4 regions of the Paenisporosarcina sp. TG-14 genome follow, and region 4 is predicted to be linked to each of the others. Evidence: riboswitches for the same ligand, from Rfam matches in the RefSeq annotation. Region 4 holds a riboswitch; each other region holds the start of a gene.
The links. Region 4 has a riboswitch for S-adenosylmethionine ahead of C406_RS19575 (thiolase family protein). Riboswitches for the same ligand answer to the same signal wherever they lie in the genome.
Positions count from the first base shown of each region.

Region 1: it holds a riboswitch for S-adenosylmethionine, as region 4 does, so the genes downstream of both, C406_RS0100475 (2,3-diketo-5-methylthiopentyl-1-phosphate enolase) here and C406_RS19575 (thiolase family protein) in region 4, are expected to answer to the same signal.
Region 2: it holds a riboswitch for S-adenosylmethionine, as region 4 does, so the genes downstream of both, C406_RS0106575 (methionine ABC transporter ATP-binding protein) here and C406_RS19575 (thiolase family protein) in region 4, are expected to answer to the same signal.
Region 3: it holds a riboswitch for S-adenosylmethionine, as region 4 does, so the genes downstream of both, C406_RS0117600 (methionine ABC transporter ATP-binding protein) here and C406_RS19575 (thiolase family protein) in region 4, are expected to answer to the same signal.

Region 1 is NZ_AMGD01000002.1:26,878-32,295, forward strand. Features, by position in the region: gene C406_RS0100460 (DHH family phosphoesterase) at 1-168, shown strand, start outside; gene C406_RS0100465 (VLRF1 family aeRF1-type release factor) at 398-1,192, shown strand; gene C406_RS0100470 (DUF421 domain-containing protein) at 1,387-1,980, shown strand; SAM riboswitch class I at 2,566-2,669, shown strand; gene C406_RS0100475 (2,3-diketo-5-methylthiopentyl-1-phosphate enolase) at 2,773-3,996, shown strand; gene C406_RS0100480 (2-hydroxy-3-keto-5-methylthiopentenyl-1-phosphate phosphatase) at 3,993-4,658, shown strand; gene C406_RS0100485 (methylthioribulose 1-phosphate dehydratase) at 4,655-5,272, shown strand; gene C406_RS0100490 (cupin domain-containing protein) at 5,288-5,418, shown strand, end outside.
Region 2 is NZ_AMGD01000019.1:21,732-27,149, reverse strand. Features, by position in the region: gene C406_RS0106590 (EAL domain-containing protein) at 1-294, opposite strand, end outside; gene C406_RS0106585 (MetQ/NlpA family ABC transporter substrate-binding protein) at 758-1,606, opposite strand; gene C406_RS0106580 (methionine ABC transporter permease) at 1,626-2,276, opposite strand; gene C406_RS0106575 (methionine ABC transporter ATP-binding protein) at 2,290-3,318, opposite strand; SAM riboswitch class I at 3,471-3,586, opposite strand; gene C406_RS0106570 (MerR family transcriptional regulator) at 3,931-4,314, shown strand; gene C406_RS19355 (acyl-CoA dehydrogenase family protein) at 4,311-5,042, shown strand; gene C406_RS0106560 (NERD domain-containing protein) at 5,210-5,418, shown strand, end outside.
Region 3 is NZ_AMGD01000081.1:24,231-29,648, forward strand. Features, by position in the region: gene C406_RS0117585 (iron-containing alcohol dehydrogenase family protein) at 1-50, opposite strand, end outside; gene C406_RS0117590 (MetQ/NlpA family ABC transporter substrate-binding protein) at 66-896, opposite strand; gene C406_RS0117595 (methionine ABC transporter permease) at 915-1,586, opposite strand; gene C406_RS0117600 (methionine ABC transporter ATP-binding protein) at 1,576-2,589, opposite strand; SAM riboswitch class I at 2,878-2,986, opposite strand; gene C406_RS0117610 (carbon-nitrogen family hydrolase) at 3,067-3,861, opposite strand; gene C406_RS0117615 (pyridoxal phosphate-dependent aminotransferase) at 3,946-5,130, shown strand.
Region 4 is NZ_AMGD01000040.1:18,958-24,375, forward strand. Features, by position in the region: gene C406_RS0112235 (F510_1955 family glycosylhydrolase) at 1-153, opposite strand, end outside; gene C406_RS0112240 (response regulator transcription factor) at 165-836, opposite strand; gene C406_RS0112245 (HAMP domain-containing sensor histidine kinase) at 853-2,211, opposite strand; SAM riboswitch class I at 2,480-2,584, shown strand; gene C406_RS19575 (thiolase family protein) at 2,746-3,579, shown strand; gene C406_RS21060 (hypothetical protein) at 3,552-3,911, shown strand; gene C406_RS0112255 (AMP-binding protein) at 3,911-5,418, shown strand, end outside.

The DNA.
Region 1 (5,418 bases), on a different contig from region 4:
AATGATCAAGATTGGGTGATTGAACAAAATAAAAAAAGAATTGATACGACTTATGTGAATTTTGAAGAAGGTGAAAAATACTTAAAAAGAAATCACGGAGCCTGGCTAGTTAGAGACGATACTTTTGTAAGTTATTTAATGGATAATGCCAATAAGTTAAAAAGATGAATAGTATGAAACGAAAAACTTAGACGGTTTAACAATGCCTTACAAAAACCCTCATCAAAAAAAAGTTGGAGATGAATGACACCTTCTTTCATTAGACTTTTAATAAATATAGAAAAGCATTTCTGGAGCTACAGAATTATCAATAACTTGTATCTAGGAATTCGTAATAAACTTGGTGCTTAAAGGGCATCCTTGTAATGTAGAGGAATTTAAGGAGGTTACATGACTTATGGGATTGAAAGAAGAAATTCAGTATTTAAAAGAATATCACAGTGGTGAGAGAAGTGTATTGAGTGTATATTTGAACACTAATCCAGGTGACCCTGAACAGTTGAATGGTGCATGGAAAATTCATTTGAAAAACGGTTTGAAGGATTTAGACAAGTATTTAGCAGCTTCCAATAATGATACAGAATTGAAATCTTTTAAAAAACTCAAGAAAAAAGTAATGGATGAAATCGGAGATAATCGAAATGATTTACACAAAGGAGTCGTGATTTTTGCATCAGAGAACCCTCCACTGTGGTCAGTTTATTATGTGCAAGTACCTGTGAAATCAAGCTTTCATTGGGAAGACCATCCAGTGCTTGAAGAGATGGAATATATGTATAAAGCATATCCGGAAGCAGGAATTATCTTGCCAAGCTTTGGGGAAGTTCGCATATTCGATACCGCTATGGGATCCATCAAAGATGAATTGGTCTACATATTTGATGCGAATCTTGAAGAATGGGGAGAAGAGAAAAACATGGACCCTGATGGTCAACATGTAATTGGGAGCAGTAAAGTAGACTTCTTAGAATCACGCCTTAGAGAAAACTTGTACAGATTCTATAAGGAGATGGGTACAAATGTAGAGCAGCTGAAAAAAAGTCGTGGTTGGAGTGAAATACATGTAGCGGGTGAAGCAGAATTAGCAATTGCTTTCTCCGAAACATTGCGCGATAAACCAGCGAGCTGTATATATAAAAATTTAAATAATAGTCAACCGAATGAAGTAATTCATCAAATTTTCGAGAAATAAAATAGTACAAAACTCAACTGAATAGTACTAATTCTTAAACGTTAATTTAAAAGTAGCTCATGACAAAATTTGTGTAGTGTAAGTGTTATAACTTTCATTATTTAAAATGTATCTGTCATGGGCATTTACTTATAGTTCCACATAGAAGAACATTCCAACATATGTATTAATCGGAAATGGAAAGGAGTTCAAGTATGGATCTAAACTTGATTTGGCAAACAGTTCTTATTTTCGTAATTGGTACACTAATCCTAAGGGTAAGTGGTAGAAAATCAATATCTCAGATGACGATTCCTCAAACAGTAATAATGATTGGAATCGGTACATTGCTTATCCAGCCTGTCACAGGACGAGGACTCTGGACAACTTTTGGCGTAGCGGCCGTATTAGTATTAAGCCTAATAATTACGGAATACTTTCAAGTAAAATTTGATATAGCTGAAACAACACTTTCAGGCAAAGCTTTACCAGTAATTGAAAACGGTGTTTTAAACGAGAAGAACTTAAAGAAGCTCCGTTTACCGGTGGATAAGTTAGAAGCCAGACTTCGGCAATCTGGTATTACTTCAATTAATGATGTTCAAATTGCAACAATTGAGTCTAGTGGGCAATTAGGATACTTATTAAAAGAAGCTAAACAGCCTGCAACAAAAGAAGATATACGGAACCTGATTCAATTAATTCAATCCGGCAAATTAAATTTGAATAACCAAAGATATTCTCAAGAGAATATCTTTACCGAAACAATAAACAAGGAAACGACTGATGTACCAAGTCATTTACAATAAGTATTTAATAATGCAATGGTGAAGTTACCCTTTAAGATTATATAATTTTAATAAAGTATTAATCTATTATTAAATGGGTCTACTCTTAAAGGATATTCATATTTTATAATATTATGCGAGAATCGAACGGTATTTATAAAACTTAATAATAAAAATGCAAATGAAGTAATGCATCTGAGAGCGTTTCATTTTTCATAATGTTATAATTCTTACACATCCATTATAAGAAAAAAGGAGCTAAAGTCAATTCCTCTATTTAGTGTAAGTGTGATAAATTACTTTATTTCATATGAAGCTGTTTTTTCTTCAGTCAAAGGTTCATGCTTATATCTCTTCTTATTCTAAGTTTTATTTAAATAAAACTTATTTGACGTATAAAATGCTCATTTCTTATTTCTATTTCTTGGCAATTCTATATTTAGCGGAAAATTCTGTGAACTATTTCCAGGGAAATAAAAATATTGATAAATGATTGACAATCAATCTAATTGATGAAATAATCAAACAAATTCATTTTTAAGAAAAGCGTGGCATTTTACACAATAACGACTCCTACTTTTTCTTATCCTAAAATTAATATAATTATTCTTATTTAGAGCAGGTGGAGGGACAAGCCCTATGATACCCGGCAACCGATTCAATTTTGGACACGGTGCTAATTCTTACAGCTTATTGCTGAGAGATAAGAAGACGTTTATCCTGTTAACCTCTTCTTATTATGATGAGGTTTTTTTGTGTCAACTAAATTAAAACTGATGTTAATACATACATACAAAAGGAGAAGAGTTCAACATGAGCCAAATAACAGCATGCTATCAGCTTTATGGAAAGCCTGGTTCTTTTGAGAAAAAGGCAGAAGGAATTGCACTTGGTTTAACAATTGGATCTTGGACGGATTTACCGATGCTCGATCAACAACAACTAAAAAAACATAAAGGTATTGTCGTATCAATAAAAGAGTTTGTAGACGAATCTTACCCAATAACACCGGAAGAAATTAAAGCAGAAGTGAAAATTTCTTATCCTAGCGCAAATTTCACGTCAGATATACCAGCGATCTTGGCGACTGTTTTCGGAAAGCTGTCTCTAGACGGTAAAGTGAAATTACTAGACTTAGAATTTGGAAAGAAACTAGAAAGTAATTTTCCAGGTCCTAAGTTCGGGATTGAGGGAATTCGTACTATTCTTAATGTTCATGAACGACCACTGGTTATGAGTATTTTTAAAGGAGTAATTGGTAGGGACATAGATTATTTGGTAGCGCAATTACGAGAGCAAGCTTTAGGGGGAGTTGATCTTGTTAAGGATGATGAGATTTTATTTGAAAATCATCATACTCCATTTGAAAAGCGAATAACAAGAGGTAGAAAAGTATTACAACAAGTATATGAAGAAACTGGACATAAAACTTTGTATGCAATTAATTTAACAGGGAGAACATCTGAACTAAGAGGTAAGGCGAAGAGGGCGAGTGAGCTAGGGGCTGATGCCTTACTATTCAATGTTCATACGTATGGACTTGATGTCCTTCAAGAGTTAGCCGAAGACAAAGAAATTCAATTACCAATCATGGCTCATCCAGCATTTAGTGGAGCTTTCACTTCTTCTGCATTTTACGGGGTATCTAATCCACTACTCCTCGGGAAGTTAACACGCTATTTAGGTGCGGACTTGTCACTCTTCCCATCGCCATATGGTAGTGTAGCTCTAGAAAAAGATGTAGCCCTTGCAATTGCTGAAGAATTGACGAAAGAAACCACTTTTAAACGAACGTTTCCAGTTCCATCTGCAGGTATCCATCCGGGGCTAGTCCCGCTACTAGTTCAGGATTATGGAATTGACTGTGTGATTAATGCTGGCGGTGGTGTGCACGGACATCCGTCAGGTGCAGCTGGTGGTGGACGAGCATTCAGACAAGCAATTGATGCTGTTTTAGAAGGTGAAGAATTGTCGGAAGTAGTTAAAGAACAAGATGAATTAAGAGAAGCACTTAAATTATGGGGAAGTGACAAATGAAAAATCTAACTATTTTTTGTGATTTTGATGGGACTGTAACGACTCAGGACAACATTATTCATATTATGAAAAAGTTTAATCCCCCTGAATGGGAATCAACAAAAGATAATATTTTAGCACAAAATATTTCAATTGAAGAGGGAGTTAGAAAGATGTTTTCACTGCTGCCGTCTTCACTAAAGGATGAAGTAATTTCATACGTACTTGAAGAAGCGCAGATTCGTGAAGGTTTTGGAGAATTTGTTACCTATACAAAAAAACACAATATCCCCCTGTATATCGTTAGTGGAGGAATTGATTTTTTCGTCAAACCTCTTCTAGAGCCATATGGTCCATTTGAAGACATCTATTGCAACATAGCTGACTTTTCTGAAGATACTATTAAAATTATTTTCCCCTTTGGATGTGATGAAACTTGTGCTAGTCAAGGGTGCGGTTGTTGCAAACCGTCTATCATGCGAAATCTTCTTCCTAAAGATGCTACTAGCATAGTTATCGGAGATTCAATTACAGACCTAGAAGCGGCTAAGCTTGCAGACATAGTAATTGCAAGAGATTTTCTCATTGAAAAATGTGAAGAGTTAAGATTGCCTTACGAAAAGTATGAAAATTTTCATGATGTAATTACGATTATCGAGATACAATTGGATGTGAACTCATGAAACTACTTCAGGAGAAGTGGAATGAACTAGCAGATATAAAAGATGAGTTAGCTACTCGAGATTGGTTTATGGGAACAAGTGGGAATCTTTCTATTAAAGTAAACGATAGCCCAACCCAATTCCTAGTAACAGCAAGTGGTAAAGATAAGAGAAAAAGAACTTCTAAAGACTTCTTAGTTGTTGATAACAAAGGGAGTTCAGTTGAAGTTAGTGATCTCAGACCGTCAGCTGAAACACTTTTACACTGTGCCGTCTACAATAATTCAACTGCTGGTTGTAGTCTCCATGTACATACAGTTGCAAATAACGTTATCTCTGAATTATATGGGAGATCTGGGAAGATTGACTTTAAAGGTCTAGAACTTATCAAAGCGTTTAATCTTTGGCAGGAAGATGATGTTCTAAGTATTCCAATCATTCCTAATCTCGGAGAAATACCAAAATTGGCGGAAGAGTTCCAATCGCATGTCAAAAGTGATAAAGGAGCTGTACTGATTAGGAATCACGGGATTACGGTATGGGGAGTAAATGGTTTCGAAGCAAAAAAACTTCTAGAGGCTTGTGAGTTTTTATTCCAATATCAACTAACGTTGGACCAATTAAATGTTAAATAAGAGAGGAAGATCTTAATGGCGATTATAAAAATTCAAGGAACAAACGAAGTAATTGAAACACAAAATGAAGTAGCTTCATTTTTGGAGCAACAAGAAGTTATTTACGAACATTGGGACATTGAAAAACTTCCTGTAAACCTGCGCGA
Region 2 (5,418 bases), on a different contig from region 4:
TTTAATGACATCTTTAATCGTACTGTCACCTTCAATATACGTAACAATGCCTTGATTATCGGTCACCACGATTAGAAGGGGGGTGCCTTTCACCATATTTAAAAATTCAGGAATAAAAAATTCAACCACTTTTAATGTTTCAAGAGTTTCTCGTTGAATATGTTGCAGTTGCTCTTGGCTAATTTGAATAGATTCTGGAACAATTGTTGGATCTAATCCTAATGATCTACATCTTTGGTTTGATTCTTCAATGAGTCTTAAATTTTCTTGGTATGAGTCAATGTTAGTTGGCATCTGAATCACCTCTCTATACTTATTTTTCGTGTAATTCCGAGTACATTAGACAATTAACTTCAAGATTCACCAATTTCTATAAAAATATCTACTATTATTATAGTCCAAAAGGAGGGAATTCACCTGTCTTATACTGGATAAATACATATTGTTTCAAGAAAAACTTTTAATTTAAGTAATTATTATTAATTAATGTCATATAATTTCCGTTTTCGTTGCACACAGACGAAGGTGTTTGGGAAAGATTAAGTGACTTCTTTATTTTTATCGTGAGAGAATGCTCAGTTGGAAAATTTGTGGTCCAAGTTGGAATAGAGAAATATTGGAATTTGTAACGAAGGATGTCGACAACAGAAAACGATTTTGGAGGTAACCAAAATCCAAGTATGGTTTTAAAGTATGTAAAAAGGCAACCGAAGTGGTAACTTCGGTTGCCTTTTTACTATAGATATGCTTGTTTTGATTATTTCCAAGAGTCTTTGTAGTTTAATAGTTCTTCTAATGAGACGAATGTTGGGATTGAGCTACCTTTGTACTTTTCAATGATGAATTCTTCTACTTCTTTTGAATGGTAGATTTCCACGAGTTTTTGTAGTTCTGGACGGTCAGAGTCACCAGTTTTTACTGCAATAATATTGATGTATGGTTTAGCAGTTGCGCTTTCGTGAAAGAGCGCTTCTTTTAATTCTAAGTCGGCTTCTATTGCAAAGTTGTTGTTTATGATTGAAGCATCGACGTCGTCAAGGAAACGTGGTGTGTTGCCAGCAGCGACTGCTTCGATTTTTAAATTTTTCGGGTTGTCTTTAATTTTGTCCATTGCGCCAATTCCTACGAAGTCATCTGTTAATGTGATTAAACCAGCTTCTTGCATAAGGAGTAAAGCACGACCGAAGTTTGTTCCTTCGTTTGGTAAAGCAATTGTTGCGCCGTCTGGAAGATCTTCAAGTGTTTTGTGCTTTTTTGAATGAATGGCCATTGGTGCTATTACTGTTGAACCAATTGCTTCTAAATCTAAACTTTGAGCTGTTTTAAATTCGTCAAAGTAAGAGATAGTTTGGAATGCATTTGCGTCGAGTTCGCCTTCATCTAATGCGATGTTTGGTTGAACGTAATCGTTAAATGTAACAAGTTCAATATCCAAACCTTGGTCTTTTGAAATATCTACGATGTAATCCCATGTACGTGTGTCGCCGCCACTTACGCCGACTTTTACTTTAGTTAAGCCTTCTTCAGCGTTAGCTTCTTCTTTATTGCCACAAGCTGCAAGTAATCCTAGTGTTAAAACTAATAGTATCAATATAAATTTTTTCATTTTTTCCTACCTCCAATAGTTATCTTCTTCTTATTTTTTTTGAAACCATGTTTCCACCTGATTGTAGTAATTGAACGATGATGACGAGTGCCGCAACAGTGACAAACATGGTCATGGTGTCAAAGCGCTGGTATCCATAGGTCAATGCTAAGTCACCAACACCACCAGCTCCAACGGCTCCGGCCATTGCAGATGCTCCAACTAAGCCAATGGTTGCAGTAGTAAAGGTTAGGATTAGTGAGCTCAATCCTTCTGGTATTAAAAATTTAAAGATGATTTGAGGAACTGTTGCACCCATAGACTGAGCGGCTTCAATAATTCCTTTATCGACTTCAAGTAGTGAATTTTCGACGAGTCGAGCAATGTACGGTGCTGCATAAAAGACGAGTGGTACGATTGCTGCGGTCGTCCCAATGGCTGATCCAACAATAAATCTAGTTAGTGGAATAATTGCGACGAGTAGAATGATGAATGGGACGGAACGCAAAATGTTGATAATAGGATTTAAGATATTGAAAATCCATTTGTTTTCTAAGATATGTCCTTTTCGTGTGATGACGAGCAATATACCTAGTGGCAAACCGATAAGTGCTGAGAAAAGAAGTGATATCGCGACCATGTAAAGTGTGTCGCCAAAAGCAACCAGTAGTTGCTCTGCTGTAATTTCCATTCCCCATAATGTGTTACTCATGTAGGTTCACCTCCTGAACGATAAACCCTTCGTCTCTGATGTATATTAATGCTTCTTGAATCTCGTTTTGATCACCGGTAACTTCAATAATTAAGTTACCAAATGGCGTTTCTTGAATTTCCGAAATATTTGCTGAGAGAACACTTAAGTGCACATCGTATTTCTTCGCAACTGTCGATAACAATGGTTTACTCGAGGTGCTGCCAACAAAGTTTATTTTCCAAATAATCGGATGCTTGTTGGAACTGAGCGCATCGCTGCGAACGCTTTGTGGAATCTCATCATGAATCACCGTACGAACGAAATTTTTAGCAATTTCAGTTTTAGGTGATGCGAAGATATCAAATACCGAACCTTGCTCAACCACGAGGCCACCTTCCATTACGGCCACTTTGTTACAAATTTCTCGTATCACTGACATTTCATGAGTAATGAGAAGGATTGTGATGTTGTATTGTTTGTTAACTTTTTTAAGAAGTTGCAATACAGCACTTGTTGTTTGTGGATCGAGTGCTGAAGTTGCTTCATCACATAGTAAAATGGATGGGTTTGTAGCAAGTGCTCGGGCGATACCGATCCGCTGTTTTTGACCTCCCGATAATTGTTCAGGGTAGTTTTTTGCTTTATCATCTAAACCAACAAATTCGAGTAGTTCTTCTACACGTGTTTTAATTTCTGGTTTAGATGTACCCGATAACTCGAGAGGGATAGCAACGTTGTCAAATACAGTTTTGGAATTGAGAAGGTTAAAATGTTGAAAAATCATACCGATTTTTTTCTTCTCTGCTCGTAGTTGCTTTGGTTTAAGTTGCGTTAGTGGTTGCCCGTTAACGAGAACTTGACCAGTTGATGGTCGCTCGAGTAGGTTAACTAGTCGAATGAGTGTGCTTTTTCCGGCACCACTGTAGCCAACAACTCCAAAAATGTCTCCCTTTTCAACAGTTAGGTCAATGCCTTTTAACGCTTCAACCGTTTGCTTTTTAGTTTGAAATGATTTTGTTACTTGTTGAAATTCAATCACATGTGTCGCCCCTTTCTTGGTGAAATTCGTTAACTTTGAGTAGGGAGGGAGAAGGCAATAAAAAATGCCCCTTCTGTCGTTAGACAGAAGGGGCATACGAATGCGAAATAAAATGCGGACACAAATCCACAGGAAATTAGCTCGAATACTCCTTCTTATCTATCGAACAAATAATTGTTCGCTGGAATTAGCACAGTATTTTCACGTAAAGTAAAAACCCGCTGCTGAGGTATCATAGGGCCAGGCCCTCCACATCTCTTGATAAGAATTAACGCATATTTAATTATGTTGTTTACTATAACTTCATTGTATTAGCTTGTCAACTGGATGATTAGTAATCGGTATAGATAGATTTCATTAGAGGTAAGACCATATAAAACTAAAAAGAAAGTCCGATTTTCAATAGAGAAATACTGGAAGTTGAACTGTGTCATCTGAACATAATTGCTAAAAGTAAGTATAGAGAGTAAAAGGTCTGCCGTATTTAACAACGGCCGTCTTTCTTCTATATAAAGGGCAGAACATTCTTCTATTCTTCAAATATAAGCTTGTAATTAACGTTAACGTAAATGATAAAATAATTTAAAACATGCGAGTAAAGGAGGAGTTAGTGTGAAGAGTATTGCCGATGTGGCGAGAGAGTTTGGGGTAACTACTAGAACGATTCGTTATTATGAGGAGCTTGGCTTGTTAAACCCTAAGCGGACAGAAAGCAATATTCGTGTCTTTAAACCATCTGATTGTGCAAAGTTAAAGTTAATTGTTCGTGGCAAGCAATATGGATTTAATTTGGAGGAAATCAAAGAAATGGTATTGTTATTTGATCAAGATCGAACGGGTGTAAGACAGCTAGAGCGAACTATTGAATACGGAAATAAACGGTTAGCTGAAATTGCTGTTAAGATTCACGATTTACAAGAGATGAAGTCAGAAATAGAGTTGCTGCATCATCAATTTTCGGAAAAACTATTAAACATAAAGGGGAATAGACAATGAACTTATCTAATGAGGCTTCCGATTATGCACATCAACGAGATGCATTCGGTCATAAACTTATAGCTTTTCCAATGGTGCAAGATACGTTAGGAAAATTAACTGCAAAAATGGAAGTTGAACTTGCGACTGTCTTTGATTTAATTACGTTATATGACCGTGTGGTTGCCAAAGAAGCATGTGAAGAAGAACTAATATTGAATCGATTATTTATTGCAATCATGAAAAAAGAATCAGCTGAACAAGCGATATATTTTTCCCATGAAGCTATTGAAATGCATGGAGGAAATGGTTACATCGAAGATTTTGTGACCCCACGATTGCTAAGAGATGCACAAGTGTTAACCGTGTGGGAAGGTACTGCAAACATATTAGGTTTAGAGTTTGTAAGATTAGTAAGAAAATTTAATGCACATACATTATTTATATCATCAATGAAATTACGACTCGAAAAAGTATCAAAGAGTACTTTAAAACCAATAGTTGTAAAAGTATTGGATGAATTACAAATTGACCTAAATATATTTACTTCTTTAGAAGAAGACATGCAAAAGTTTGAAGCTAAAGCAATGGCTCAGCGGATGGCTGTCGTTTATGAAAGTGTTATAGCGCTTGAAATGGCTGAGGTAACTGGAGAACATATGGCTCTTTTAGCTGATATTTACTTGGAAACGTCCTGGGGTTTGCGAAAACTCGGGGATCCCATGAAAACTTGTCAATTATTTAAGTAAATATATTAGAAGATTCACTTTAAATTCTAAAAGTAAAATATTCGGTATATAGTAGACTACAATAATATCAAATTAATGGAAGTAAAGATTAGTTTTAATTGTGAAATAACCAAAAGAAGGCTACCACAAATTCCCTTTTTGTGAGAGGATTAGTTCACATAATAAAGATGGGGGTGCCTATAGCGATGCTATTTCCAATATTATTAATTTTACTTATCATTGGATCGGCTGTATTGAAATCTCCAAAAGTGAAAGGTTTTTTGGGGGAATTAAGTGTAAGAATCATATTAAAGAAGTTGAAAAAAGAAGAGTTTGAAGTTCTTCATAACATTATGTTGGAGAAAGATGGGAAGACTACTCAAATTGATCATGTAAT
Region 3 (5,418 bases), on a different contig from region 4:
CTTTTACATACGTATTCAGCTGGCGCCCCACGAACGATGATATCTTTCACAATTACCCTTCTCTCTTAACGGTTTTCCATCCACTCTGGCTTACCGAATCCTACAAAATCCTTGTCGATTATTGCTTCAAATTCTGGTGACTCTACGATATCAACTAAGTCTTTCGCAAGTTGTGAATCTTTGTTTTCAGTCTTTACGGCAACTAAGTTACGGTATTGATCTGGCATATCTTCAAGAACTAAAGCATCCAATAAATCCATTTTTGCTGCTAAAGCGAAGTTTCCTGGAACTGCAGCTAAGTCGGAACCTTCTACAGCACGAGGCAACCCACCTGCTTCAATTGGTTGGAACACTAAGTTTTTCGTGTTCGTTTTGATATCTTTTTCAGAAACTGTTAATGGCTCTGAACTTGAATCTAATTCAATTAAGTCATGGTCTTGTAGGACTAAGAAAGTACGTGCTGCGTTTACTGGATCATTTGGTATCGCAATCGTAGCACCCTCTTCGATCTCTTCAATTGACTCGAATTTATTTGAATAAATGCCCATTGGTGCAGTCGGCACTGTTAAAAGACCAGTTAAGTCCATATTGTTTTCTTTCGAGAAATTCTCTAAATAAATTGAGTGTTGGAAAAGGTTCGCATCAATATCTCCATTATCTAATGCGTTATTTGGTTGAATATAATCACTAAATTCTATAATCTCAACTTTATATCCCTTTTCTTCTAAAGCTGGTTTAATCGCTTTGTTTAACATATCACTGTAAGGACCAGCTGTTCCGCCTAACTTAACAGATTTTTCATCTGCTGTATCTGTACCCGCTTCCTTATCCCCACCACAAGCTGCAAGTACTGTCATTAAGATAACTAAGATAATTGTAAATAATCCTTTTTTCATGTTCATTTCTCTCCTCTATTATCTTTTATCTATTGCTTTAGACGTCCAGTCACCTATTAATTGAATGATTTGAACGAGAACAATTAATATAACAATCGTGACAATCATGATTGTATTGTCGTACCTGTAATAACCAAAGCGAATGGCTAAGTCACCAATACCGCCACCGCCTACTACACCCGCCATTGCAGAATAGGCAATCAGACTAACGACGGTTAATGTAATCCCCTGCACAATGCTCGATTTTGCTTCTGGTAATAAGACATCCTTGATAATCATCCAAGGTGTTGCGCCTACTGCAATAGCCGCTTCAATGACACCCTTATCAATTTCACGTAAAGACGTTTCGATGATTCGAGCGAAAAATGGAATGCCCGCAACGGACAAGGAAACACTTGCTGCTCCTGGTCCAATAATAGTGCCTGCGAGTAATTTAGTTAAAGGAATAAGTGCTACTAACAAAATAATAAACGGAATGGAACGTACCATATTGGATACAAAACCAAGCGTCGATTTCACAAATCTATTTTCTAAGAATACTCCCCGATCAGTAATGAAAAGTACGATCCCCAGTGGTAATCCTATAATAATGGCAACCGTCAGTGAGATTCCGATCATGTGCATCGTTTGTCCAAATGCTTTCATAATATCTGGTCCAAGTTCTATCATATGCTGAAAATCAAAGCCCATTTCTAATCACCTCCGCTTGCGCTCCTCGGCCTTCCATATATGTGATAGCCCTCGTAACATCATCTGGTTCCCCTTTTATTTCCATCAAAAACAAACCAAGTGGTCTTTCTTGAATGTATTCAATCGAACCATGTAGGAAGTTCGCTTTTATATCAAATTGCTTAACTGTATCTGCTATAATTCCCTCACCTGCAACATCTCCTCTAAATAAAACCTTCACGAGTCGACCTTTACAAGCGTCTAATATTGACTGAGGCACATCAAACGATACAACACTGCTAATAAATTCTTTCGTCAAATCCGTTACAGGGTTTGAGAAGATGTCATACACATCCCCCTCTTCTACGACACGACCATCTTGCATAACTGCCATGCGATCACAAATTTCTTTTACCACATTCATTTCATGCGTGATTAACACAATCGTGATATTTAATTCGCGATTGATTTTTTTGAGTAACCGTAAAATGGATAATGTTGTGTTTGGATCGAGTGCTGAAGTAGCTTCGTCACACAATAACACGGCCGGATTATTTGCCAATGCACGGGCTATGCCAACACGTTGTTTTTGTCCTCCACTTAGTTGAGCTGGATACACATCTTTCTTATCTGTTAAACCAACCATCTCAAGCAATTCCACAACACGAATTGCAATTTTCTCTCTCGGAGTACTTGCAGCTTTCAATGCAAATGCAATGTTTTCGGCTACTGTCTTTTGACTAATTAAGTAAAAGTGTTGAAAAATCATACCGATTTTCAATCGTGCTTTTCGTAATTCCTCACCTTTTAATTTTGTCAGGTCACGCCCGTTTACTTCAATACTGCCACCCGTAGGTCGTTCAAGTAAGTTGATACAGCGTAGCAATGAACTCTTGCCGGCTCCTGAATATCCGACAATCCCGAACACTTCCCCTTTAGAGATCGTGAGGTTTACTTGATTAACACCAATTACAGGACCTTTTTTTGTTGTGTATTCTTTAGTCAACTCTTTAATTCTTATCATCACAAAGCCCCTTTTCACCAAAAGCGTCACTATACCTCGATTTGAAAGTCAATAAAGATTTTCTTAAGCGGATATGCGAGCTGTATATGTTTAATTCGATAAATAAACTTTATTTATCGAACTTATACTTTATTAACCAAGAAAAACGTAAAGCTGCTAGATTGACACAGGTCCGAAGAATCGATACGAAAGCCTTTCTTTCGACTGAGGACCTGAAGCAAAACTTTTACTTTCTTACCCCGCAAAAAAGCCCCCTTCATAAAGAAAGAGGCACCGAAAATTGGATTTTGGTTATCTTTCAGAATGATTTCATTCTGTAGGAATTGGCACCTTCCCAGCTCGTGCTGGAGGTTGCCGGACGTCATAGGGCCTATCCCTCAGTCTCTCTTGATAAATTCCGTATGTAGTTGTTTTGTTGCTGAAACCAAATACTACGTTGTTTTTCGACAAGTGTCAAACACTTTTTGAATAAAATTTTCACTTTTCAAATAATGAATTATAAAGTGCTGGTCTACGATCTTCATAAACAGGTATACGTTTACGCACTTCTTCAACTTCCGAAAAATCAACATCAATCACTGCGTACTCTTCTTGTTCAGCACCAGTCCACAAGATTTTACCCCAAGGTGCAATAATCATCGATTGTCCATTAAAATGATTATTTGGATCACTACCAGTTCGATTCACAGCGATCACGAAACATTGATTTTCAATTGCACGTGCTTGCAGTAAGATCTTCCAATGATCAATACGAGACTCTGGCCACTGTGCTGGAATAAATAACACCTTCGCCCCCGCTAATGCGTGTGCCCGTAACCATTCAGGAAACCTTAAGTCATAACATATGAGTCCTCCGGCTTGAATGGAACCTAAATAAAACACATTTTCCTTATTTCCTGCTTGTAGATAAAGATGTTCATCCATCAGACGAAATAAATGCGCTTTATCATATTCTGCAACAAGTTTACCATCGTTCGTAAATACATACATGGTGTTGTAGAAGTTAGTTCCTTTTTTCGTAGAAACCGAACCACCTACGATGTGGATGTGATGTAAACGCGCCAGTTCAGAAAGAAACTTTTTCGTTCGTTTCCCTTCGAAATCAGCAAGTTGCTCTAATTCTTTTAATGCATATGCAGTATTCCACATTTCAGGTAAAACAACGAGCTCTGCACCTTCATTTACGACTTTTTCAATTAACATTTGGACGTTATGAAAATTTTTATCGGGATCGGCAAACGCAACGTTGAGTTGAATGCATGCGATTTTCATGGTACACCTCCTATAGACAATATACACAAAAGGTTATAAGATTTGGCAGACGATTGCAACTATTTCAGAAAATGAGGAACTGCCATGAAACTTTCAAAAAAACTAAAACAATTACCTCCACAATTTTTTGCTTCTCTAGTGCAAAAAACAGGAGATGCTATTGCTCAAGGACGCGATGTGATCAACCTAGGTCAAGGTAATCCTGATCAACCTACCCCTTTACATATCGTAAAAGCACTTCAAGAAGCTGTTGAAAACCCAACTACCCATAAATATTCGCCGTTCCGAGGAATTAGCGAATTGAAAGAAGCTGCTGCTAATTTTTATAAACGTGAATACAATGTAGACATCGACCCATTAACGGAAGTAGCTATTTTATCTGGAACGAAAATTGGCCTTGTTGAATTGCCAATGGCCGTGTTAAATCCTGGCGATTGGATGTTGCTACCAGACCCTGGTTATCCAGACTATTTGTCAGGAGTCGTATTAGCCGACGTTCAACTTGAAACGTTACCACTTATCGCTGAAAATAACTTTTTACCCGATTATGGAGCGCTCTCTGAAGAGAGTAAAAAACGAGCAAAACTCATGTATCTTAACTATCCAAATAATCCTACAGGAGCGATTGCGGACCTTAATTTTTTCAATGACACTGTGGCATTTGCCAAAGAAAACGAAATCGCTATATGCCATGATTTTGCCTATGGAGCCGTTGGATTTGATGGAGTTAAGCCAGTAAGTTATTTACAAGCAAAAGGTGCAAAAGACGTTGGCATTGAAATGTACACAATGTCTAAAACATTCAATATGGCCGGTTGGCGTATCGGTTTTGCTATCGGCAATTCACAAATAATTGATGCAATAAACGTGATTCAAGACCATATGTTTGTCAGTCTATTCCCCGCCGTACAACATGCCGCGGTAGCTGCATTAAATGGAAATCAAGAATGTGTGACTACTTTTGTAAATAACTACGAAAAACGTCGAAATGCGCTAATCTCTGCATGCAATCGCATCGGATGGAAAGTAGAAGCTCCTAGAGGATCATTCTTTGCTTGGCTAAACGTCCCAAAAGGGTACACAAGCCAGAACTTCGCAGATAAACTGTTAAGTGAAGCAGACGTAGCCGTAGCACCCGGAATTGGCTTTGGTGAATTTGGAGAAGGCTATATTCGCGTTGGATTATTAGTAGATGAACATCGTTTAGAAGAAGCGATTGAGCGCATAGGGAGATTAGGCATTTTTAATAAGGATATGACGAATGAGTAACAATATCCAATTTTAAGTCCATTTGATTTAATAAGACTATTTTTGAAGGATATTTTCTATTATGAAAATTTACCGGTCAATCACGTTTCATAGCCTAGTCAACTTAGTCAGCCAGATATTTAGATTCAGCACTTTTTTTCCCTAACTCTTTATTCCTTCTCTTTCACACACACGTCTATTAAAACTCGAAAAAAATAAAAAACCGATAACCATTTTACAGGTATCGGTTTTTTATTTGCCTAACGACATCCTACTCTCACAGGAGGAGACCCTAAAACTAACATCTAC
Region 4 (5,418 bases):
TCCATTTGCTGGATACCCGATACCATGAATATGATCAATTACATTGGAATCATCGATAGCTTCATAAGTAAAATTAGATGTTTCTTCTTTCGAACATGCACTGATCAGAAATAGTACAAAAAGGATGACTAAAAATTTCAATTTTTTCTGCATATAATCCACCTTTACTTCCATTTGTAGCCAATTCCCCAAACTGTCACGATGTAGTCTGACGTTGGAAACCCAGCTGTTTTAAGTTTATCACGCAAATTCCGAATATGTGAATCGACTGTACGCAATTCTGTGAGAGACCGGTCAGGCCACACGACAGCAAGTAATTGTTCGCGCGTATAGGTTCTAGTGGGATGCGTCATAAATGTCTCCAACAATTGAAATTCTTTTAAGGTTAGCGTAAGCGTTTGGTCGTTTATACGAAAAGTATACGCAGCTAAATCCAAAATGAAACCATCTCGAATCAAGATGGGTGAGTCTGTAGAAGAAGAACGTCTTAGTACAGCATTTATACGTGCCACGAGCTCTTGTTCATCGAACGGTTTAATAATATAGTCATCAGCGCCTGCTTGCAATCCTTTTACTACGTCACTCTTGTCGGATCTAGCTGTCAACATAATAATGGGCACATCAGACTTTTGACGAATGGCTTCACACACTTGCCAACCATTCATAAAAGGCATCATCACATCAAGAAGGACTAAATCAACTGAATGTAGATCGAGGAGCTGTAATCCTTTTTGCCCATCATTGCTAATCAGACATTGAAAGCCGTTTGGTGTTAAGAATAAATCTAGTAATTCCAACATTCTCTTTTCATCATCGATACACAGAATCGTTGTCATTCACTCACCTGATTTCTTACAAAATGACAGTGAAAACACTGCCTTTCCCTACATCACTAATCACTTCAATACGTCCTCCATGTGCGTCAACGAGCTCTTTGACAATAGCTAGCCCAAGACCAGCGCCACCATATTCTCTAGAACGAGACTTCTCTACCCGAACAAGTTTTTCAAAAATCAATTCAAAATTATGTGGATGGATGCCTATCCCTTCGTCTTCTATTCGAATGACCGTTTGTCCATCTTGCAAAAAGACATCCATCCTTGTGGTCGATCCTATAGGCGAATATTTACGGGCATTATCCAGCAAATTTATGACGATTTGTTCGACACGAACCGGGTCTACAAACATCTCAAATTCTTCTCGAATCGACAGCTGCAAATACTTTTCTTCTAATTGAAAAGAAGGTTCGACACGTTGCAATACATTAGAGAAAAAGGGGCTTGATTGGACGCTTTCTTTTGAAATGGTGAATGTTGTTTCGCCCATTTGTGCCAGGTCAAATAAATTTTTTACGAGTTCAGTCAAACGAGTCGATTCTTCTTCTAAAATCGACACATAGCGCTGTCGGTCTTGTGCGGATAGGTCATCTCGCTTTAAGACAGAAGAATATCCCGATAAATAGGTGAGAGGAGTTCGTAATTCATGTGAAATAGCTGCAAGAAACTCCATACGTTCTTTTTTGGTATGCTCTAAATCATCCGCTAATTTTTGAATCGACTTTGACAATTCACCTAGTTCATCTCGACTTTGGTGAGTTAACTTGACTCGGAAATCTCCGGTACTTAGTCGTTCCGTCGCTTCTTTCATACGAATAAGTGGTCGAGTAATAATACGAGATAATCCTACGTACACCACAAACAAAATGAGTAAACTAGCCAAGCCTGCAATTCTAAAGTGTATATTTAATCTTTCCATAAGGGAATGAAGTGACTCACTTGATTCAAACATGACAACTGAACCTCGTTGACCATTTTCCGCTTCAAATGGATGTAACGTAACAATGTAGTTGTACTGTTGCCAATCATTAATGATAACTGAATCACGAGCAGGAGCGACTGTTAAATTTTGTTGGAAATTATCGACTAAAGCCTTCGAACTATCTGAACCTGCAGTCCACTGACGATCCAAATCTAAAATTGCAACTTGCCGTTCTGGACTCGACTCCATCAGCTCAATATGCATCAATGTTTCTTGTGAATAAGAATCTTGCAACACATCGCGATGGTTCGCCCCACGTTCAAGCAACTGCGAAAACTGGGCATCTTCTTGTGCATGAACAATCGTGCGATGCAAGTAAATCATCATTAATCCCTCTAAGATCAACACAGCTAACAAAAAATACGCCGCTAACTTCATCGAAATACGATTCATCTCTTACACCATCCTCAACTAACTGCGTTTAATTGTACACGATAAATATGAAAAAACTGTGCAGAACACACTTGATTTCCCTATAAATGTAAGAGTTAACTTTCGAGTTTAGTGCTGGCAGGAATAAATAAGTAGAAAATAATTTCTTTACAGTAGTGTCAATGATGTAAGCGTTTACTAATGTAAAAACTGTAAAAACAAGGATTGACATTAACACCTAAGCGATTTAATATTCTAACTACAAAGAATATTTAACCAATTTAATAGAAACTTATCAAGAGCGACTGAGGGAACAGGCCCTGTGAAGTCCAGCAACCTCCTATATGGAACGGTGCTAAATCCTGCAGAATGATGTCATTCTGGAAGATAAGGCGATTTATTAGAAACCGTAGCCTCTTTCAAAGTGAAAGGGGCTTTTTTGTACCCAAAAAGAGGGTCTGTATGATATTAATGTCAATCCTAACCTGGTGATTCCGTGTCAGTCGATAAATGAAAGTGAAGAGTAACTTGTGAAAATTGAAAGGGGAAAAGAATATGTCTGTTGTTATTTTAGAAGGAGTTCGAACACCATTTGGGAAATTTAAAGGGAGTCTTTCAGGCATCACAGCAAAACAGTTGGGAACTGCGGCTGTTGAGGAACTACTAAGAAGGGTTCCACAATCGAGAAATGCAGATGGCGTTATACTTGCTCAGGTTATTCAGGCGGGGCAAGGTCAGAATCCTGCGAGAAAGGTAGCGGTGGATGCCGGAGTAGATTTATCCGTACCAGCTATCACGCTAAATAATGTGTGTCTAGCAGGCTTGGTTTCGGTATCGGATGCAGCCAGACGAATCGCCTTACACGAAGGGCAGTTGTACATTGTGGGCGGGTATGATTCGATGACCAATGCCCCACACGTCGCCAATTTACGGAAAAACATCACGCTTGGAAAAGAAGTATTTAGCGACACGCTTGACGATGGACTGTGGTGCTCTTTGTCTGATGAATCGATGGGCGTTCTGACAGATACCATTAACAAGGAGTTAGGGATTACGCGCTACGAGCAAGATGAGTATGCACTTGCCTCACAACAGCGTGCATATAAAGCGGTGACTAAAGGGTATTTTGAAAACGAGATCATACCAGTAACAACAAAAACAGGAATTGTAACCGAAGACGAAGGGATTCGCCCAAATTCTTCTTTTGAATCATTATCAAGATTAAGACCCGTTTTTCTTGAAGATGGAACGATTACAGCTGGCAATGCTTCTCAAATGTCTGATGGAGCAAGTGTGGGGATTGTTGCGAGTGAGTCGTTTGCTAACAAAATCGGCCAGACGCCACTTGCTAAAATCATTGGTTGGGCAGATATTGCAGTCCAGATGTAAGCCTACATTTAAAGCCAGCACAAGCCATTGAAAAAGTACTTGAGAAAACGGGTCACACACTAGCTGAAATTGACCTCTTTGAAATAAACGAAGCATTTGCGAGTGTTGCCATTGCAAGCTGTAAGAAACTAAAAATCCCCTTTGAAAAAGTGAATATTAACGGAGGGGCAATTGAACTCGGTCATCCTTTAGGTGGCACAGGATTTCGCTTGCTACTAACGCTTATCCATGAGTTGAAAAGACGTGGAGGCGGAAAAGGAATCGCAACCCTATGTGGAGGAGGCGGTCAAGGCACCGCAGTTTTAGTGGAAGTACCTAAGGGGTGGCAATAATGACAATGAACGTAAAAGAAGCATTCAATACATTAAATAATCAGGAGCTTGCATGGTATCCAGATGACACGCTCATTAACAATGCGAACATCACTTTATTCAATAGTAAACACGGATTAGCTGATATTGAAGAACTTCATAAGAAATCAATTAGCGATCCGCAATGGTTTTATGAAAGTCTGCTTAATGAACTCGATGTAACGTGGCACGAGCCTTATACCGAGTTGCTGAATACGCAAAATGGGATAGCTTTTCCGGAGTGGTTCAGTAAGGGAAAAACAAATCTTGTCCACTATACGATTGAGAAACAAATTATCAACGGCAGAGGCGATCATCTTGCTTTTATTTGGGAAGGTGAAGATGGAAGCACTGTTTCTTATACCTTTAACGAACTTAATAAAAAAGTTAATGAGCTAGCGGCTGGCCTTATATCATTAGGAATTGTAAAGGGCGACCGAATTGGTATTTATTTGCCGCCAATACCAGAAGCGCCTATTTCATTATTCGCCTGCGCAAAGATTGGTGCGATAGTGATCCCTGTGTTTTCAGGTTACGGGTCGGAATCTGTGGCGTTACGGTTAAACGATAGTCAGGCGAAAATGTTGATTACAGCTGACGGTTTTTATCGTCGTGGAAAAGTGATAAACACGAAAGCTGAAGCAGATCGTGCAGTTAAACTTGCGCCGACTATTGAGCATGTCGTGGTAGCTAATCGCACAAACCAAGATATTAACTGGAATCAAGACATAGATATTTGGTTACATGACTTGACTGACAAACATGTAGATCAAACTGTGGAGACAGAGAGACTGCGTGCAGATGATCCATTCATGATTATGTATACCTCTGGCACGACTGGCAAACCAAAGGGTACTGTCCATACTCATACAGGATTTCCTTTAAAAAGCGCAATTGACCTTTACTTCTGTTTTGATATAAAAAAAGACGACCGAATCTTTTGGCTGTCGGACTTTGGTTGGATGATGGGGCCTTGGCTATTCTTAGGCGCAGCGGTTCACGGTACGACGGTTGTTTTTTACGAAGGTAGCCCTGATTTTCCTCATGAAGGTCGATTATGGGAACTCATTGAACGCCATCAAATTACGACTTTCGGAGTTTCGCCTACCTTAATCCGTTCGCTCATGACGAAAGAAGCGCAAGTACCACAACTTCCATCCTTAAGGATACTAGGGTCAACAGGAGAACCATGGAACGCGGAAGCATGGTTTTGGTTTTTAGATCATGTAGGAAAAGGCAGATGCCCGATCATAAATTATTCGGGAGGAACTGAAGTGTCAGGGGGAATTCTTGGCACATACCCGACTATTCCGATAAAGCCATGTGGTTTTCATGGGCCAATTCCAGGAATGGCAGCCACAATCGTTAATGAAAATGGACAAAAAGTTGAGAATTCCATTGGTGATTTGACCATTTCAGTTCCGTTTATTGGCATGACAAAATCGTTTTGGAATGACGATGAACGGTATGTAAGTGCCTACTGGTCGAA